One region of the Priestia sp. YIM B13486 genome, then DNA from elsewhere that is predicted to be linked to it. Evidence: a T-box and tRNA genes for the amino acid it is inferred to sense, from the RefSeq annotation. Region 1 holds a T-box; the other holds one or more tRNA genes.

The links. The T-box of region 1 lies ahead of thrS (threonine--tRNA ligase). A T-box ahead of a tRNA ligase gene usually reads a tRNA of that ligase, here a tRNA-Thr.
Region 2: it has a tRNA-Thr gene. The T-box ahead of thrS (threonine--tRNA ligase) is inferred to sense a tRNA for this amino acid. The anticodon was not compared.

Annotation. Positions count from the first base shown of each region.
Region 1 covers NZ_JBHZOZ010000002.1:626,747-637,330, forward strand. Annotated here, with positions in the region: gene ACFX4G_RS07345 (valine--pyruvate transaminase) at 1-1,048, shown strand, start outside; gene ACFX4G_RS07350 ((2Fe-2S) ferredoxin domain-containing protein) at 1,213-1,605, opposite strand; gene rpsN (30S ribosomal protein S14) at 1,696-1,965, opposite strand; gene ACFX4G_RS07360 (cell wall hydrolase) at 2,226-2,684, shown strand; gene ACFX4G_RS07365 (sulfatase family protein) at 3,191-4,933, shown strand; T-box leader at 5,323-5,549, shown strand; T-box leader at 5,589-5,817, shown strand; gene thrS (threonine--tRNA ligase) at 5,870-7,087, shown strand; gene ACFX4G_RS07375 (hypothetical protein) at 7,258-7,461, opposite strand; gene ACFX4G_RS07380 (amino acid permease) at 7,851-9,251, shown strand; gene ACFX4G_RS07385 (MFS transporter) at 9,318-10,526, opposite strand.
Region 2 covers NZ_JBHZOZ010000009.1:143,788-154,371, forward strand. Annotated here, with positions in the region: gene ACFX4G_RS21255 (ABC transporter permease/substrate-binding protein) at 1-336, opposite strand, end outside; gene ACFX4G_RS21260 (ABC transporter ATP-binding protein) at 336-1,286, opposite strand; tRNA gene ACFX4G_RS21265 (tRNA-Thr) at 1,552-1,624, opposite strand; gene ACFX4G_RS21270 (Rieske 2Fe-2S domain-containing protein) at 1,834-2,886, shown strand; gene ACFX4G_RS21275 (DHA2 family efflux MFS transporter permease subunit) at 2,921-4,444, opposite strand; gene ACFX4G_RS21280 (TetR/AcrR family transcriptional regulator) at 4,710-5,612, shown strand; gene ACFX4G_RS21285 (hypothetical protein) at 5,691-5,822, opposite strand; gene ACFX4G_RS21290 (carbohydrate ABC transporter permease) at 5,953-6,774, opposite strand; gene ACFX4G_RS21295 (carbohydrate ABC transporter permease) at 6,790-7,692, opposite strand; gene ACFX4G_RS21300 (ABC transporter substrate-binding protein) at 7,716-8,957, opposite strand; gene ACFX4G_RS21305 (amylo-alpha-1,6-glucosidase) at 9,030-10,584, opposite strand, start outside.

The sequences.
Region 1 (10,584 bases):
TGATTGCATAAGAGAGTACTTCTTTAGGAATTATCGTATTGAGCTGGACAGAGAACAAGTCTTGATTACTTCAGGAAGTCAAAATCTGTTTTTTTTAGCTATAAATTCATTTTGCGGTACAAGTAAAGAAGGAAGAGTTAAAAAAGCATTAATACCTATGCTGCCGGATTACGCTGGGTACAGCGGAGTGGCACTAGAGGAAGCTACAATAGAAGGAATTCCTCCTATCGTCTCAAAGCTTGATCATCATACGTTTCGTTATGAATTTAACAAACAGGCATTCAAAGATAAAATAGCACAGGACCCAGATATCGGAGCTGTCGTATTATCAAGACCTAATAATCCAAGCGGCAACATTCTTTCAAAAGAAGCCGTATACTTTATATCCCAAGTATGCAAGGACTATCACATTCCATTGCTAATTGATTCAGCGTACGCACCTCCTTTTCCGGCTATGAACTTTGTTGAAATGAATCCAATTATACATGACAACATCATTCACTGCATGAGTCTTTCTAAAGCCGGATTGCCTGGAGAGAGAATAGGAATTGCTATAGGAAAAAGTGACTTCATAAAAGTAATGGAAGCATTTCAATCAAATATTTTGATTCACTCTTCTAGGTTAGGTCAGCGGATGGTGGTTAACACCTTAAAGAACGGAAAGTTACCTGAAATTTCAGCTAACTATATAAGAACTCATTATAAACAAAAACATGACTATTTAAAAAATCTTTTAACTACACATATGCCGGATGATATTCCTTGGTATTTACATAAAGCGGAAGGTTCGTTGTTTGGTTGGCTTTGGTTAGAAGGTTTGCCTTTCAGTGATAACGATCTATACAATAAATTAAAAGCAGAAAACTTGATTGTAGTACCAGGCGGATCATTCTTTCACGGCAACCGGTCTTGTCCTCACAACCAGGAGTGCATTCGCATAAGTCTTACTGCTACAGATGAGGAGTTAAAGAAAGGAATTGATATTCTTTCGTCAGTAGTCAAGAAAGTATACAGTTCAGATTTTATATGTGAAACAGAAAAAATCTAATTTCTTAAAGGTTTAGAGGTAAAAAAAGCCGACCCGGTTGCTAGGGCCGGTTTTTTTGTTTAGATTAAGCGATAGGCACATTAGAGAAAACAAATAGACATTTTTAATGATGTTTCTCTTTTAGTTGGTTAACTTTATAAAGACCAGGATTTCACCGTTGTAAATTAAAGTTTTTTAGATACTTTGATGACGGTTTCTTTTTGTTTTGAGATACCTTTAATAGTACCTTCTGTTCGCTGGAAACCTTCTCCGCAAAAAGTATGGCTTGTTTTTTGGACAAAAAGTTGATCTGCCTTTAGAGAGTTAATAAGCTCTTGTGCATCATCAGGTTTCATATCTTTATACCAAATACCGTCTGGGTAGGAAATGACGACGCATTTATCATGGCATCTTCCATTACATCGAGTGCGAGTCGTATGTATGTATTCGTCCATCTCTTGATTAGCTATCTCAGTTCGAATCGCTTGTGTAACTTCTTCGGCTCCAGCTCGATTGCAGCTACTTCCATTGCAAATGAGAACGTGATGTTTCGTTGTACCTAAGTTCCATGTAGCCATGTTGATCCCTCCTATTAAAAGTAATGATTACGATTTATGACGTATACTGATTCCTTTTTAGCAAAGAGGGCCCTTTACCTCATTAGAATTTTACCAGCTTGATTTTTTCACCCCAGGAAGCTGTCCCTTGTGAGCGAGTTCTCTAAATGCAATTCGCGAAAGCTTAAATTTACGTAAATATCCACGAGGTCTTCCCGTTACTTCACAGCGATTATGCAAGCGAGTAGAAGAAGAGTCTCTAGGAAGCTTTCGTAGTTCATTATAATTTCCTTGTTCCTTTAACTGTTTTCTTAACTCAGCATATTTTTCGACAAGTGCTTGTCGGTGCTTTTCTTTTGCTATTTTTGATTTTTTAGCCAAATAATCAATCCTTTCTTAAAGTCCTTCTTGAAAATCGTAATCATTACTATTTATATTTTTATATCATAAACCACTAAAGAATGAAATGCAACTCATATTTAATCAGTAAAGTTATATTTTTATATGCTGAAAAATAGTTAAAAAAATACGATAATATACAATTTTTTTTGGAACTGGATAATTTTTTGCAATGAAAGACTCCTATATTTCTGCTAGCATATGAACCACGTCAAGAAATAGCAAGGAGGCTTTTTATTTTTATGATAAAGAAACTAGTGATTGCTATAGCAATGCTTATCCCAAGTTTTGGTGCAGGTTACTCAGCATTTGCAGCAGCGCCCGCTCATGAACAGCACGTTCAAGTAAATAAAAATAATAAAGAATTATTAGCTCGTCTTGTATCAGCTGAAGCCAAAGGAGAGCCTTATGCAGGCAAAGTAGCCGTGGCGACAGTTGTATTAAATAGAGTCGACAGCAGCAAATTCCCAGACACTGTAAAAGGCGTTATTTATCAAAAAGGTCAGTATAGTCCGGTCAGCAACGGTCAAATTAATAAACCTGCAGACAAAGATTCAAAAAAAGCTGTAGAAGAAGCAATTAACTTCCAAGGTCAAGGAAAAGGTTCATTATTCTTCTTTAATCCTGATAAAACGGGAGATCAATGGCTGCGCCAAAAACAAGAAACAATTAAAATAGGAAATCATGTATTTGCAAAATAATAAAAAAGCTAATGGCTAGCTGCGCGCTGCTATTAGCTTTTTTAGTTATGTAAATAAAATAAACAGTAGAATAATCTTTAAAATTAGAATTTCATGGTAAAACATAAAAAGTCATTCATAACTAAAAATATGAGGTGATAACGTGAAAGAGAATATGATGTTTGCTTGGATAGCTTCATGGTTAGCTCTTGCTGGTCAGCTCGTTTTTTTACGGGAGTAGCGCTTTTTACAGGGGATTGGCGCTACATGATGTGGAGTTTTATGATAAGTATAATTGTAGGTATACCTAGTATCATTAGCACCTATAAACGAAATCAGCAGCTAAAAGCTTACAAAAAATAAGGGATATCGTATTGAAACGAGTTATGAAAGACTTAGAGAAATCCTCCAAGTCTTTTTTTGTGTGGGTATAAAAAGACATGAACCGTACTCCGTTCTTCTAAAAAAAGTGCTTTTTACATAGTTTATCAATACAGAAAATTTGATAAACATGCGGAGGAATAACCATGCAGAAACAGCCTAATTTTTTGTTGATTATCGTGGACGAGGAGCGATTTCCACCCTTATATGAAAGTAAAGAACTAAAAAAGTGGAGAAAAAAACATTTAAAAGCACATGAATTTTTAAAACAGCATGGAACGGAGTTTACTCGTCACTACGTCGGTTCTACAGCTTGTTCACCAAGTCGAGCTACATTGTTTACAGGGCAGTATCCTTCCTTGCACGGAGTTACGCAAACGCAAGGTATCGCAAAGAAATCACAAGATCCTGATATGTTTTGGCTGCAGCCTAATACCGTCCCGACGATGGGAGAGTATTTTAAGAAGGCTGGGTATCAAACCTTTTATAAAGGAAAATGGCATATTTCTGATGAGAACATCTTAATTCCAGGAACACATGACGTTTTTTCTAGCTATCAGATGCAAACAGGAATACCGGATCCAGAGAAAGAAGGCCTTTATCAACGGGCTAATAAGCTTGAAAAGTTTGGTTTTTCAGGGTGGATTGGTCCGGAACCGGAAGGGAGAAATCCGCACAATTCCGGTTCATCTGCGGCCATTGGAGTGAGCGGACGAGACGAAATATATGCAGAGGAAATCATAGAGCTTATTCAACGATTAGAACATCAAGCGCCTGCGCAGCCTTGGCTCATGGTAGCTTCATTTGTGAACCCGCATGACATTGCGCTGTTCGGAGCGATTACCAAACACCTTCCTATGTTTCAGTTTTCTATTGATGAGACGATTCCAAACATCGATCCGCCACCTACCATTAGAGAACCTTTACAAACAAAGCCTAGCGCTCAAAGCAGCTATAAATACATCTATCCAAAAGCGCTGCAGCCAACCCCAAATTCTAGCTTCTACCGGCGCTTGTATTATCAGCTGCAAAAAAATGTTGATAAACAAATTTTAAAAGTTCTTCGGACCATGGAACAATCTTCGTTCTATGAAAATACAATTATTATTTTTACGTCTGATCACGGTGATTTGCTTGGAGCTCACGGGGGACTACATCAAAAATGGTACAACATGTATGAAGAATCTATTCACGTTCCGCTTCTCATTCATAACAAGCGTTTGTTTCCTAGTTATCAACGTACAGACACACTGACTAGTCACCTTGACTTGATCCCGACAATGCTTAGTTTAGCTAATATAGATGCTTCCGCTATTCAAAAGCAATTACAAAAAAGTCATACGGAAGTACATCCATTTGTTGGGCGAGACCTGTCAGGTATACTTCGAGGAGAAACGTGTGCTGAGCAAGAGGAAACAGCGATTTTCTTCATGACGGATGATGACCCGACAAAAGGACTTCACCAAACAAATTTTTTAGGAGAAAGCTACCCGTCAGTTGTTCAGCCTAATCACATTCAAGCGGTCATTGTCGAGTTTTCGTCAGCGGCAGGAAAGGAAATTTGGAAATACGCTCGCTATCATGATAATCTGCAATTTTGGTCAGCAGATGACGAAAAAGATGAATTCATTCACGGAGAGCAATATGAAGGTTACCCTGTGAGTTTTACTACCCTTAAAACAACCCGTGTTCCTGATCAAATTGAAATGTACAATTTGACCAAGGATCCGTTAGAAACAGTAAATCTGGCTCACCCGTATTTTTCGACAAATGAAACAAGGAAAATTCAGCGGCAGCTTGACGTTATTCTTAAAGAACAAGTCAGGAAAAAACGGATTTTTCCGCAAAGTGGAAGCATGCATGATGAGCTTTTGTCTAAAGATAGATAAAAATAGTTTCTATGGATTCAAGTCAGATATTTGCGTGAGCAGAAAAAGGTGTATTTAATATTTTAGTATATAAATTGAAAACCTGATGATGGTTGTGTTAGGTTACTTGTTCTGGTTTAGGGTAGTATTGGTTTCACTTCATTAATCCCGCTTAGATAAAACAAATAAGGACTTATAGCATCTTTCTTTTTCGCCTTTATTGTTATGAAAATAAGAATGAAATGTAGTCGTTAATAGTATAATAAAAAACTTTTTAAGTCCGTAGATTCTTAAGTAACTTTTCAAGAATTCAAGCATAAAGTAATTCTATACCATAAAAAAATAAAAAATTACTTCTTGACTTCTGTTAAATTTATACACTATAATCGCTTTTAACAACTAATAAACAGTATTTGGCAATGAAAAGGACACGAATTAGATGCTGTTTTCTTCGCAGAGAATAGGGTCACTGGCTGAGAGCCCTTAAGAAATCATCTAATTTACCACCTTAGAGCTATTGCAGGGAACGTGCATAACTGAAACTGCAATCGGTAAAACCGTTATCTTTTTTGAGCGTGAAATACGTATAGGTATTTCACGGAATTAGGGTGGTACCACGGCCGCATTCGTCCCTTCACTAGGGATGAGTGCGGCTTTTTATGTAGAAAAAATGAATATACAAGCAATGAAAAGGACATGAATCATTTTTGGATTTTCTTTACAGAGAGTAGGGTCACTGGCTGAGAACCCTTAGAAAACGAAATGAATTTACCACCTTGGAGCTGCGGCGGGGAATGTGTATACACTGAAACCGCAACCGGTAAAACCGTTATCTTTTTAAGCGTAAAATACGTATAAGTATTTTACGGAATTAGGGTGGTACCACGGCCGCATTCGTCCCTTTACTAGGGATGAGTGCGGTTTTTTGTTGAATAAAAACATATTGGAGGAATGAAGATGTCAAAACAAGTGGAAGTAGAAAAGCGAAATCATCAAAAGTTAGGTCAAGAACTAGAGCTGTTTATGTCGATGGAAGAAGCTCCTGGTATGCCATTTTTCTTACCTAACGGAATGATTATTCGAAATGAGTTAGAAAATTACTGGAAACAAAAGCATTATAAAGCAGGCTATCAAGAAATAAAAACACCCATCATGATGAAACAGGAGCTCTGGGAACAATCAGGGCACTGGGAGCACTATCATGAGAATATGTATTTTTCAAATGTTGACAAACAAAACTATGCGATTAAACCGATGAATTGTCCGGGAGCCATTTTATTGTTTAACAGCAAGCGAAGAAGCTACCGAGAACTTCCGATTCGATACGCAGAGCTTGGATTAGTTCATCGTCACGAGCTTTCTGGGTCTTTAAACGGATTGCTAAGAGTCCGTTCATTTACACAGGACGACGCTCATTTATTCGTAGAACTCAGTCAGATTGAAGCTGAGATTAGCCGCATCCTAGCGTTTATCCATGACTTTTACTCACATTTTGGCTTCAATTACAAAGTGGAGTTATCCACACGACCTGAAAAATTCATGGGAGATATTGAAACATGGAACCAAGCAGAAAAGTCGCTTCAATCTGTGTTAAGTGAAAAAGGCTTAGACTATCAGGTAAATGAAGGAGACGGAGCTTTTTATGGGCCGAAAATCGATTTTCATATTTTAGATTCCTTAGGTCGCAGCTGGCAGTGCGGAACAGTTCAGCTTGATTTCTTAATGCCGGAGAAGTTTGACTGTATGTATATTGGAGAAGACAATAAACCTCATCGTCCCGTAATGATTCACCGCGCTATATACGGATCAGTTGAGCGATTTATGGCCATCTTGATTGAACATTACGAAGGTCAATTTCCTCTTTGGTTGGCTCCTGTTCAATTTAAGCTTTTGCCTATTGCACCGCCGCACGTGGAATATGCATATAAAGTGAAGCACGAGCTGGAGTTAAAAGGGTATCGTGTTGAAGTAGATGATCGCATTGAAAAAATAGGGCTGAAAATTCGAGAAGCAGAAATGCTGAAAGTTCCTTATATGGCTGTGATAGGAGATAAAGAAGTGGAAAATGAATCGCTTGCTATGCGAAAGCACGGGAAGAAAAATATAGGAACAGTAAGTGTGGAAGAGGCAGCTGTACACTTGAATAAAGAAAAGAATTCAAACAGAGTGTATTGAAGCTATTTACCTTACTAAATAGAAAAATCCGATTTTTTAAGTCGGATAGTGATTCCCTTCATTTTGTCTCACACCAAAATGAAGGGAATATTGAACTAGAAGGGTATAAGATAATATATATCAGCAGTATAACTTTTGCCTTAGACAAACGCCGGTATTTTATAAAAAATTTATCTTATTCCATTCGAATCGTTTGTACGGGATGAAGCTGAAGCCTCACCTGATGGTTTGTTTATATTTTGCTGATCTCGCTTCTTTTTAGAAGGAGAGTAAAAAAGAAATTTAAACATAAAGTATACTCCTAATGCTAGTAAAATACAGCCAATAAGTAAGTTAATCATCTTTCTCCGCCCTTCATACACTTCAGTTTTCATCATTATAACACCCGGTAAGATAAAACATTCATCGTTCTGTAAATAATCTCTATGTCAGGAATTTATATCTGAAGATAGTTAGTGAAAAAAGTTATCTAAAAACATGTAAAATAATTTTTCAGAATATTATTTTTATTCAAACTTATTATACGTAAGCACAATGATAATCTCTTTATTTAGTTTATAAATCCAAAATAGAGCGATATTAAGAAATCGCTTACAAAAACTCTTGAAATATATATAATGATATTAGTATACTAATAGACAAGTTAGTAATTATTTCTATATAATTACTTCTATATCTGAAGTAAAAACGCGCAGCCCAATGGGGAAAAACGTTATTTTCAAGTTTTTTAAGGGATGAATGGCAACAGAGAGGAGAGAGTGCAATGGGAAAACTATTTAAAAAGAAGTCAATCGAGCAATTATTAGAACAAAGTCAAAACAAATCTCTAGTCAAAACATTAGGAGCATTCGATTTGACTCTTCTTGGTATTGGAGCCGTAATCGGAACGGGGGTTTTAGTATTAACAGGCTTAGTAGCTGCTAACGATGCTGGACCAGCCGTTATTTTTTCTTTTATATTGGCGTCTATTGTATGCGGTTTTGCAGCGCTGTGCTATGCGGAATTTGCTTCAACTATACCTGTATCTGGGAGCGTTTACACCTATACATATGCAACCATCGGCGAAGTGGTAGCGCACTTAATGGGATGGACGTTGCTTTCTGTCTATTTGTTAACAATGTCAGCAGTAGCAAACGGATGGTCTTCTTATTTTAACAACTTTTTAGAAGGCTTTGGTTTTTCGCTGCCAAAAGAATTGATTACGATCCCTGCAAATGGAGGTCTAGTGAACCTTCCTGCTATTTGTATTACGCTTCTTATTACATGGCTGCTTTCAAGAGGAACAAAAGAAAGTAAAAAAGTGAATAACTTTATGGTGCTTGTTAAATTGTTTATTATCCTTCTTTTTATTATTGTAGGAGCTTTTTATGTAAAACCGTCTAATTGGACACCTTTTATGCCTTATGGAATTGAAGGTGTTGTGACAGGGGGCGCGGCCGTATTTTTTGCTTTCTTAGGTTTTGATGCCTTATCTACATCAGCAGAAGAAGTAAAGAATCCGCAGCGCAATTTGCCCATTGGAATTATTAGTTCACTTGTGATCTGCACGATTATTTATGTAGCGGTATGCCTTGTTATGACCGGAGTTGTTTCGTACAAGGAACTGAATGTCCCAGAAGCAATGGCCTATGTTCTCCATTCAGTAGGACAAAATGCAGTGGCAGGGGTTATTGCTGCAGGAGCTGTCATTGGAATCATGGCTGTTATTTTCGCCTACATTTATGCAGCAACACGCATTTTATTCTCAATGAGCCGCGACGGCTTGCTGCCAAAAGCATTTGCTAAAACAAATGAGAAAACGGGAGTTCCGACTCTTTCTACTTGGCTAGTAGGGATTATCGGAGCGTTAATTTCAGGGTTTATTGATCTAAAAGAACTTGCGAATTTAGCAAATATCGGAGCTCTTTTAACTTTCGGCATGGTGGGCGTCAGCATTATCATTTTACGTAAAACGCACCCAACTTTAAAACGTGGATTTACAATGCCGTTTGTCCCGGTTTTACCAATTTTATCTGTATTATCTTGTTTGTTTTTAATGATTAATCTTCCTAAAACAACATGGCTGTATTTTAGCATATGGATTGTGCTTGGTATAGTTGTATATGTCGGTTATTCTCGTAAACACAGTCGATTAACAAGTAAAGAAATGAAAAAAGCAAGTTAAAAGTAGAAAAAGAGCCTTTCAGCAAAGAAAGGCTCTTTTTCTACTTGTTGTTCGGTTGTTAGACAGTTAGGACGATTGTTCACTATGTTTTTTGCGTGTCTCCACAATAAAAAGACAAGTGCTGATAATAAAAGCCGTTCCTACAAAAATGGCGCCGACCCAAGGAAGTGAAGTAAGTCCCATATGATTAATAATTACGCCTCCGAAAAAGGCGCCAAAAGCATTTCCTAAGTTAGCAAACGAGTGATTCGAAGTAGAAGCTAAAGCAGGTGCTTCCTGTGCTAAGTTCATAATTTTCACTTGAATACCAGGCATTACAGCAAATGCTGCTGCTCCCCAGAAAAACAGCGTGATAATTGCTGCTGCTGGGCTTTTAACGGTAAACGTAAAAATAGTCAGCACAATACAAAGAAAAGCAAATATACCTACAACTGAAGGCATTAACTTCCAGTCTGCTAGCTTGCCTCCAACAACGTTTCCGAGCGTAACGCCGCATCCATATAATACAAGTATCCACGTAACGCTATGTTCACTTACTCCTGTAACGTCTTCAAGAAGCGGTGTAATGTACGTAAATACAGTGAATAAACTGCCGCATCCTATTGCGCTTAAAAGAAGCATCACAAGAAGTTTTGGTTGAGTAAAAGCAGCAAACTGCTGTTTTAGACCCGTTAATTTGTCTTGACCAAGTTTTGGGATAAACAGAATAATACCAATAAATGCAATAATCCCCATGATCGTAATAGCCCCAAACGAAGCTCTCCAGCCTAAGTGTTGCCCAATGAATGTTCCCACAGGAACACCGATGATATTTGCAATGGTTAAACCTGCCATCATCGTTGCGACAGCACTTGCACGTTTATGAGGTTGTACGAGCCGTGAAGCAATAACAGCGCCTACTCCAAAGAACGTACCGTGACATAATGCTGTAACTAAACGAGCTCCCATTAAAATTCCATAGCTGGGTGCAATAATAGCAATTGCATTTCCGAGAATAAATAAAAGCATAAGTAAACAAAGCAGAAGCTTTTGAGGAAGTCGATGAGTAAAAATGGTTAAAATTGGCGCGCCGATTGCTACTCCTAACGCATAGCTTGTAATTAGCTGACCAGCAGTCGAAATGCTAACATGAAGGTCTTCCGCAACGTTAGGCAGTATCCCCATAATAACAAATTCCGTCATTCCAATAGCAAAAGCTCCAAGAGTTAACGAGATGAGAGCAATTGGAAAGGAATCTTTCTTACTGATCTGCTCATTAGCATGCATTGTATTCATGTGTGATCACCCTTTCTGTGTATAAAATTTATATCTCCTTGAAAAGAAGTCAATTACT
Region 2 (10,584 bases), on a different contig from region 1:
AATTAAAGATGGGTCCACTTCTTTAATTCCGGTATATGTATTTCGTACAATAGGAAGAAGCGAATATAAAAACAGTGCAATAACCGCGGGAAAGGTTCCAATTCCGACAAGAGGAATCAGTAATCCTAATAAAGCGAGTGAAGGAATGGTTTGCAGTACGGCTGTTACGCCAATGATTGGTTCAGCAATGCGGTCATGCCTCGTTAAGTACAGTCCGAGCGGCACTGAAATTAATACGGCGATAACAAGAGCCAGCACTGAAATTTGAATGTGTTCAAGAAGAGCTTGAAACAGTGCATCTCCTCGTTGATCTAATAATGTGCTTAGTGCATTCATTACAGCGTTCCTCCTTCTTTCGTTTTATCAGAAAGAAACGCTAATAGAGTTTTGCGCGTTACAACGCCAATACGTTTGCTCCCTTTTTTCACGGCTATTGCTTCATGGTCGTAAAGGGCGTCCATTGCCTGCTGAACAGTGGCGGTTGAAGCTAACTCTTCAGTAGGTTCTACGTCTGGCTGTTCACTTTCTTTGACAAACATATCCAATGTCTCAAATAAAGCATTGCCTTGATTTCCAATAAATGTTTTTACAAATTCATTTTTAGGCTTTTGGATGAATTCCTCCGGGGTTCCAACTTGAACAATTTCCCCATCTTTCATCAGGCAGATACGATTTCCAAGCGTCATCGCTTCGCTCATATCGTGCGTAACAAACACAAATGTTTTTTTGATTTTTTCTTTTAAGCTAATAACATCTTGCTGAAGCTGTTCGCGGCTTAACGGATCGAGGGCACTAAAGGGTTCGTCCATTAAAATAACGGGGGGATCAGCTGCGAGGGCACGTGCTACACCTACACGTTGCTGCTGGCCACCTGAGAGCTCAGACGGCTTTCGGTTCCGATACTGCTTTGGGTCTAGTCCTACCAAGGTAAGCAGTTCATCAATGCGCGTTTTGATTTTGTTTTTCTTCCAATGCTTCATCTCGGGTACAATGGCTATATTTTCAGCGATGGTCATATGAGGAAAAAGAGCAATCTGCTGCAGAACATAACCAATGTTCCAGCGTAGCTCATGTATGTTGTGGTCCGATACGAGCTTATCTTTTATGTATAGTTCTCCTTCGGTAATATCATGAAGACGGTTAATCATTTTTAAGGTGGTTGTTTTCCCACACCCACTCGGACCAATTAAAACGAAAAACTCTCCTTCTTTAATTTCTAGATTAATATTTTTCACGGCGGTCGTACCGTCTGGATATTGCTTTGACACATTCTTAAACGTAATCAAATTATCGTTCACACTCCCTGTTGAAATTTAACCCCTAGTTTTGTGTACCCAATATTTAGAGGCAATAAACATTCTTTTAAGAATATTTCTAAATATGATTCATAAGACACAGGGGAAAAGATACACATATTTTCTCAAAACCTCCTAATAAGGCTATCAAACTGTTAAAGTTTTCACAAGAAGGGAAAGAATAATTCGGAGAATAATTTTAAAGCCGACACAAATAAAAAAACCTTCTTTCAACAAGAAAGAAGGTTTTTTAGTATGCTAGCGACAGGGATCGAACCTGCGACCTCTTGCTTACCATGCAAGTGCTCTACCTACTGAGCTACACCAGCGTCTTGGAAAATTATATCACGTTTAAATTCATTTAGGAAGCGCTTTTTTAAATTTTTTATTGGTATATTCTCTAATTTACGTCTTCTGAAATTCGCACTTTTTACAAAGTTCCATATTTTATGTTAGAACTCCTTACATAAATTGTGTGAATTTTCTTTTTTTATATTACCCTTAGTAAAAGAGCTTACAAAAGAAGGGAAGAAAATAGATGGAACAACAACCAACCATGACCAAATCAAAAACGGCAACTCCCTACCCAAGAGACTGCACGTTCAGCCTGGAAGATTGGACGACGCTCGCTAAGTATTGGTACCCCGTCGCACGCTGCAGTGATGTAACAGAGAAACCAACGTCCGTAAAACTGCTAGATGTAAATCTAGTTCTATACCGTACCACACACAAAGTAGTGGCGGCTCGTGATTTATGCGTTCACCGAGGCACCCCTCTTAGCATGGGCTGGGTGGAAGATGATGAAATTGTCTGTCCTTACCACGGCTTCCGCTATGCAACGGACGGTGCATGCACGTCGATTCCAGCTCACCCTGATGCCAATATTTCTCCCCGCTTGTGTATGGCCGTCTATCCAGTTATTGAACGATTTGGATTAGTGTGGACTTCCCTGACAGGAGAACAAGATAACCTGCCTTACTTCGATGCGTGGGAGGACCCTGATTTTCAGCAAATTGTTTGTCCGAGCTTTGATATCATGGGTTCGGCCGGTCGTCAAATGGAAGGCTTTTTAGACGTAGCTCATTTTGCTTGGGTTCACACGGACACATTTGGTGATCGAAACAACGCCTTTGTGCCTAAATATAAAGTAAGCGATACAGAGTATGGGCTTCATGTAGAATATACGAGCACCGTGAGCAATTATTCCAAAGAACAGCAGCATTTAAATCCATCTGATTTTAAATGGCTTCGCGTCTTTGATGTTTATCCGCCGTTTACAGCTACGCTAAAAGTATACTTCCCAGAAGGCGCAGAACTGTGGATTATGAATGCAGTCTCTCCTATTTCAGCCCGCGAAACACGTTTATTCGCACCAATCGCTCGAAACTTTGACAAAGATTCTCCCGTTGAAGGTGTGTATGACTTTAACCTTCGCGTCTTTGACGAAGACCGTGAAATGGTTGAAAACCAAAAGCCTGAAGACTTGCCTTTAGACCTGCAGATGGAAGCGCATATTATGGCTGATCAAACGTCCATCGGCTACCGGAAATTATTAAAGAAAATGGGCTTAAGCTTTAGATATACAAGCTAAAGAAATCCCCGCTGAAACAGCGGGGATTTCTTTTTTATTTAGCAAACTGCTCGCGTCCTGCTTTTTCCTTTATCACTTCATCTTCACTTGCCGGCGTGGCGCGTTTCATAAACAATGAAAGAATTAAAGCAACCACCACTAGTACTACTGAGACGGCAAACGCATCGTTAATTCCTTGTACCATTGCCTGCATCCCAATTTGTTCTTTCATTTGAGCTGCCCCGGCTGCCGTTGCATTCGCTGCTCCTGCTCCGCTCATTGCATCTTGAGCAAGCTCTTTTGCATGCGTAGCTGTACGATTTGACATTACCGTTACTAAAAGAGCCGAACCAATAGCTCCCGATACTTGTTGAAGCGTGTTATTCATCGCAGTACCATGCGGATTAAAGCGTTGCGGCAGCTGATTTAATCCGTTTGTCATAACCGGCATCATCACCATAGACATTCCGAACATGCGAAGCGTGTAAAGCGTAATGAGCGTTGTATATGTCGTATCAAGCTCTAAGTTACTGAAGAAATACGTCGTAACGGCTGTAATCGTTAGACCCGTTACAGCCAGTGCACGCGCTCCGAATTTATCAAATAATTTTCCGGTAATCGGAGACATTACACCCATGAGTAGCGCACCCGGAAGCATTAGTAATCCTGAGTGAAGCGGAGAAATGCCTCGTACTGTTTGAACATAAATTGGCATTAGCAGCATGGCTGAGAATAATGCCATTGTAATCACCATTGAAATCGTTGATGATAAAGCAAACATTGGATATTTAAAAATGCGGAATTCAAGCATAGGTGTTTTAAGCTTGAACTGACGCGTAATAAATAAAATCAGCGCCACGGCTCCTACGATAATGGTGCCGTATACTTCCACAGAATCCCAGCCTTTATCCCCTGCTGAGCTAAATCCGTATAGAAGTCCCCCAAATCCAATTGTAGATAACACAAGCGATAGGAAATCCAAATTGATTTCCACTTTTTCTTTTTTGTCTTTTAATAGGAAGAAAGCGCCTATTAATACAATTGCCGCGATTGGCGTAACAAGGTGGAACAGCATTCTCCACTCATAGTGTTCAATTAGCCATCCTGATAAGGTAGGACCAATTGCCGGAGCAAAAATCATAACTAAACCGAAAATTCCCATCGCAGCTCCGCGTTTTTCTAACGGAAAACTTGTGAGCAATACGTTCATTAAAAGCGGCATCATAATGGCTGCGCCTGATGCTTGAATAATACGAGCGGTTAACAAGACCGAAAATACGGGCGAAGCACCCGCAAGTATTGTTCCCGCTGTAAATAAAGTCATAGCCGTTAAAAATAAGCCTCTGACAGAATAGCGCTGAATTAAAAAAGCGGTAGTTGGAATCATAATACCATTCACTAACATATAACCAGTAGAAAGCCACTGGACAGTTGACGTTGTCACATCTAAGTCTTTCATAATAGACGGAAGCGCCACATTTAATAACGTTTCATTCAACAATGAGATAAAAGCGCCAATTAACAAAATAGCAATTATGCCATAAGGGGGCTTTTCAATTTGATTTATCGATTCACTCATTATTGTACCTCCTTATACTTTAAGTTCATTTTTTTAGACACATGTTCTACATAGAGTATATTATACTGTGAGTTCAATTTATGCAAGTGAAAAATCTTGCGTTCATGTTCTTTATTTTATCGACTTTTTCAATCCTATAATCCTTTTATATCAATGCATTGTCGTGATATCGTCTATTTTTTTGAAAAGAACATTTGTGTAAACGCTTTAAATCATGTATCATAAAGTTGGACCATGAGTCTAATTTTATATTTAGGTGATAATAATGAATAACCGAAAACAGCAAGTTGTAAAAAATGCACACCATCTCTTCGTTGAAAAAGGATTTCAAGCTACATCTATTCAAGACATCATTGATTATAGCGGCATTTCAAAAGGAACATTCTACAACTATTTTTCTTCAAAAAATGAATTATTAATCGCTGTTTTTACCTGGCTTCATACAACAATTGAACAAGAGCGAAATCAGCTGCTGGTTGGTAAAAGCCTGACCGATGTAGATGTATTTGTTAAACAGATTGATGCACAGATGAAAAACCATCATAAACATAAATTTTTCACATTACTTGAAGAAGTATTTGTTTCCAATGATCCTGATTTAAAAGCATACATAAAAAAAACCCAGTTTGTTGAAGTAAACTGGGTTTACAAGCGGTTCATTGATTTATTTGGACAAGAAAAGAAACCGTACCTGCTAGATTGTGCAATTATGTTTCTTGGCATGCTTCATCGCAACTTTCACTATAATTTTATGGTTAACGGCACAAATACTGACCCCCATGAGATCATAAGCTACAGTGTCAAGCGCCTGCTTCCTCTTGTAGACGAAGTAGCAAATTCAGGAGACATTTTGCTCGATCCGCAAAGGATTAAAGAATGGCTTCCATCTTGCCCAAATACTAAAAATCAAATAGAACAGGACATTTCTGCAGCACTTATCGATTTAAAAAAACAGGTTCACAAACAATTTACTGATGAATTCGAACGTCAAAAATGCACAGAGCTTATTAGTTTTATTGAAGAAGAGCTGTTTAAACAGTCAAATCCCCGGAAGTTTGTTGTAGATAGTGCCCTTCAATCGTTAAAGCAGCTGTCTGTTAACAACGGTAAAACGACCCTAGAGGAACTGCAAACGATGATTGATCAGTATGTGAGTGAACGTCATTAAAAAGAGGTTAAAACATAACTAAATCCATACAATTTACAGACGAATAAATTGAATAAAGGAGTTAGTATAAGTTACTTGTTACACCGCTGTTGATTTCCGTACAAGACTTCGCTTTCCGCGGGCGGCCGGTGAGCCTCCTCGTCGCGTACACTCCTGAGGGCTCTCACCTGTGCCGCTTTTCCCGCAGGAGTCTTCGCCTTGCCTTTTCATCAACCGCTAAAAGCGACTAAACTTATGAAATTCACGTTCATCATAATACCAAAAAAACGAACGATTAATATTTTTAAATTAATCGTTCGTTTATAATTCTAACTAAAATATTTTTATCCCAGCCTCTTTTTTATTTTCCTCCAGTAAACGAGATTCCTTTAATAAAATATTTATTAAAAAACGCATAAATGAGTAAAATGGGAAGTGTAAAAACCATGGAAGCTGCCATAATATAGTTCCAATAACTGATGTACTGACCTTTAAATGTGTTGAGCCCTAAAGTTAATGTAAACATATTTTCATCAGACATCACAATTAAAGGCTTCATAAAATCATTCCAAAATCCCATAAATACAAAAATCGTTTGTGCTGCTAGGGCAGGTTTTGCAAGTGGAAGGACTATTTTAAAGAATGTTCCAAACTTTGATAACCCATCCAACTCCGCTGCTTCTTCAAGCTCTTTTGGGAAATTAATAAAAAATTGACGCATCATAAATATAAATGTCGCATTCACCATTCCGGGTACAATCATTCCCTGATAGGTATTTAACCAGCCTAACTCTTTCAAAATTAAAAAATTAGGGATCATGGTTACTTGTCCAGGAATCATAAGCACAGCTAAAATAATAATAAACAAACTTTTCTTTCCCGGGAAACTGAGGCGTGCAAGGGCATAACCAGCCATTGAGTTAAATAGCAAATTCAGTGCTGTTCCTACTACAGCAATAAATAAGCTATTAAACATCCAGCGCGGGAACAGCTTTTGTTCCACAAAAATTTGTTTATAGTTGTCTAGCGTGAAGTGTTTTGGAATAAAGTTCACCGTACCTGACACAATTTCTTCAAGCGTTTTAAAAGAAGCTGACAGCGCCCAAATAAATGGAATTAGCGTAATCAGTGCGTATATGCTTAAAATAGCATATAAAATGAGGACCCCCGTTTTTTTCTTCATCTTTTTCTTCCCCCCTTAGTACATACTTTCTTCTTTTGAAAACTTTCGCTGAATAACCGTTGCCACCAAAATCACGAGCGCCAACATAAAGGCTAGTGCTGCAGCATATCCCATGGTTCCTAAATTTTTAAATGCATATTGATAAATAAGAAGAACAACAGTTAGAGTCGAGTTATTAGGTCCCCCTGAACCTCCTGAAAAAATAAACGATTGATCAAACAGCTGAAACGTACCAATTAGTCCCATGATCACCACGAAAGATGTAACCGGACGCAGATTCGGAACTGTAATATGCCAAAATCGTTGAAACACATTAGCACCGTCTAACTGAGCTGCTTCATACAGCGAATCGGGTACGTCCTGCAAAGCTGCCAAATAAATAACCATAAAAAATGGAGCTGTTGCCCAAATGTTCATAATCATAATGGCAATCAAAGCGACCTGCGGATCTCCAAGCCAATTATAAGTCGGAAGGCCAACAAACTTTAAAAATTCGTTCACAATTCCATTTTGATTGTACATCCACATAAAAATAAGCGTTAATACAGCCGATGATGTAAGTGTAGGTAAAAAATAAATAATACGAAAAACTTTTTCTGCTTTTAACCCTGCATTTAATGTGGCAGCCAGTATAAGTGCCAATGCGGTTTGTACCGGTACAACAATTACTACATACTTCACCGTATTCCAAAGAGCAATTTTAGCTTTGTCATCTTCAAGAACTTTCATATAGTTCTCAAGCCCTCGAAAGTGGAACTCAGTCCCTCCCAACAATTGAACTTTATGTAAAGATAAAAAGATGGCATAAAAAATAGGTGCAATCACAAACAGCAACAGTACAAACAGTGTAGGTGTCATAAAAGCATACCCTTGCCCTACATCACGAGGTTTGTACGTTCGTATTTTTCCTTTTTTCATTTCCTCCACTCCCCCGCCAAGCCTTATTCATAAATGCTAATCTCTTGATTTGCCTGCTTTTGTGCTTTTTTCAAAGCTGTTTCCAAATCACTTTGGCCTAAAAAGGCGCTTAAAAACTGGTTATTAAAGTTATTCATGATAATAGGTAAATACGGGCCGTCTTGCCAGACAGTAGCATAAGCAGCTCCTTTTACTAATGGACCTCGTTTTTTGTCTTCAGCAAAACCAAGCTTCTCCGCTACGGATTTTCTTGTTGGCAATGCGTAGCCCTTGCTTGTCCAAGTTTCCATTCCTTCTTTACCAGTTAAGTACTGAATGAGCTCCCAAGATGCTTTTTTCTTTTTTGAGTCAGCATTCATTACATACGCGACCGTAAATGCCATTGTATTTTTATGACCGTTTATTGTCGGAACTTCCGCTGTACCGTAATCAAGTTTTGGGAAGGACTCTTGTAAAAACGGAATCATCCAATTTCCTTCAATTACCATAGCCACCTTTTGTTGTGCAAACATGTCCGTACCTGAGTTTGCACCTACATCAGAGGGTTGTACAGACGTTTTATCTTTTAAATGCTGATCGATGAGCGGCTGAAGAGCGTCAACGACTTCTTTCGTAGCAAAATTTGCCCTATTGTTCTTTACCACGTCTCCTCCGCTTGCCTGCGCCATATAAAAGACACGTGCTAATTCCGGCGTGACACCAAACGCTTGAATCCCTTTCTTTTTAAATACTTTTGAAACTTCTTCAAACTCATCCCATGTTGTTGGTACTTCTACTCCCGCTTCTTTAAACAGCTTTTTATTGTAAAATAAGCCTAACGTGGAGTAATCTTTCGGAAAACCATATGTCTCTCCATTTTTTTGAAACGCTTTCAATAATGGTTTCTCAAAATCTTTAACATCAAAATCAGGCTTTACATAAGAATTCAAAGGTTCTAAAACTCCTGTATTAATCAGACCAGGCGCTTCAAGTGCATCAAGATAAAAAACATCTGGACCATTTCCACCTATTAAACGCGTTTTTAAAATATCCATGTATTGATCAGTGATCACTTCATGCTTCACATGAATCGATGGATGGAGCTTTTCAAAGTCTTGAATAGTTTGATTAAGCAGCTTCGTCTCTGTTGGGTTGCCTCCCCAGCCGGCTAATACAATTTCGACTTGACCATTTTTCCCGGAAACTTCTTGTACATTTGAACATCCAGTTAAAGTTGCTCCGGCTACTGCCAGAAGCAAGCTTAAAGCGAGTATCCACTTCTTCATTAGGTGTCTCCTTTCATTTCATTGACCTGCGACTTATTAATTGACCCTTAATAAGCCGCAGTCGAATTAATATTAACCTACATAATTTCTTACTTTACATTGAGATAGAAGCTCGTACTTTGTCGTATTTTCTTTTACGTGAATAATCGTTTCGCTTCCTTCTTTTTTAACCGTTAATGACAGTTTCCCACTGCCAATCGCAAGGTTTTCTACAGAGAGTTCATTCATATCGTCTATGAGTACAGGATTTATCTGGATTGTACCGGCTGTACTATCAGGAAACAGTCTCAGCATCGCCTGTATGAAAGCTAAAGGCGTACCGGCTGCCCAAGCTTGAGGTGAGCAGGCAACGGGATATTTAACAGGCTTGCCAAGTTTACTTGAATAGCCGCAGAATAATTCAGGAAGACGGTCGTACTCAAAATGCCTAGCTGCATCAACCAGCCCTTTTATAACTTTATTGGCTTCTGTTTGCTTGTTCGCTTTACTCAAACCGAGAACAATTAAACTATTATCGTGCGGCCAAATGCTCCCGTCATGGTAGCTCATTGGGTTATAGCCTGCTTCTCCTTCTGCCATTGTGCGGATACCGTATCCCGAAAACATAGAGTCCGACACTAGTCTTTCGGTTACTTTGTTTATTTTCTCCTCATCCATTATCTCTGCTAAAAGTACATGACCTGGATTTGACGTAATCGTTCCTACTTGATTCTTACATTCATCGAGTGCAATTGCGTAGAATGATACGTCATCCATCCAAAAGGATTCATTAAATTTTTTACGCAGCTGCTTTGCTTCTTCACGTAACTTGTTTGCTTGATTTGTTTTGCTCAACTTATCGTATACAGAAGCAATACCCATTTTTGCTTGATATACATAGCCTTGTACTTCCACTAAAGCAATGGGGGTTTTTGCATATTCACCGCTGCGATGGACAACAGAATCTCCTGAGTCTTTCCAGCCTTGATTAGCAATTCCTTTACTTGACTCTTGATGATATTCAAGAAATAAATCGCCGTCTCGATCCCCATATTCGTTGATCCATTTCAAAGCTCCATCAATAGTCATTTGCATTTCTTGTACAAACTCTAAGTCTCCCGTCCACTTTACGTATTCCGCTAATAAAATTAAAAACAATGGCGTCGCGTCAATTGTTCCATAGTACGGCGTAAAAGGGATTTGATTAGTGTTGGCAAGTTCTCCGTAACGTATTTCATGCATGATTTTACCCGGCTGTTCATCACGCCATGGATCATGTGCCGTTCCTTGATACGCTGCCATCGTACGCAGCGTTCCTTTTGCTATTTCAGGATTAAAAGCCAGCATTTGAAACGCTGCGATTAGACTATCCCTTCCAAACGGTACACCAAACCAAGGCAATCCTGCTACTGGAAAGACACCGAATCCTACATCCGTTAGCAGTACGCGCAGGTCGTTAAGTCCTCTTGTAATAAGACGCTGCATTGTCGGATGATCAGTTGTTACTTTTGTAGAAGATTTTTCCCATTCTTTATATGACTGGCTTAGTAAACTAAATGCTTCACCGGCTGATAAAATATCCCCATTGGTGTCCTCTCCGATTTGCGGCTGAACCATTAATGTAATTTCTTCTTCTTCTTGATGATTG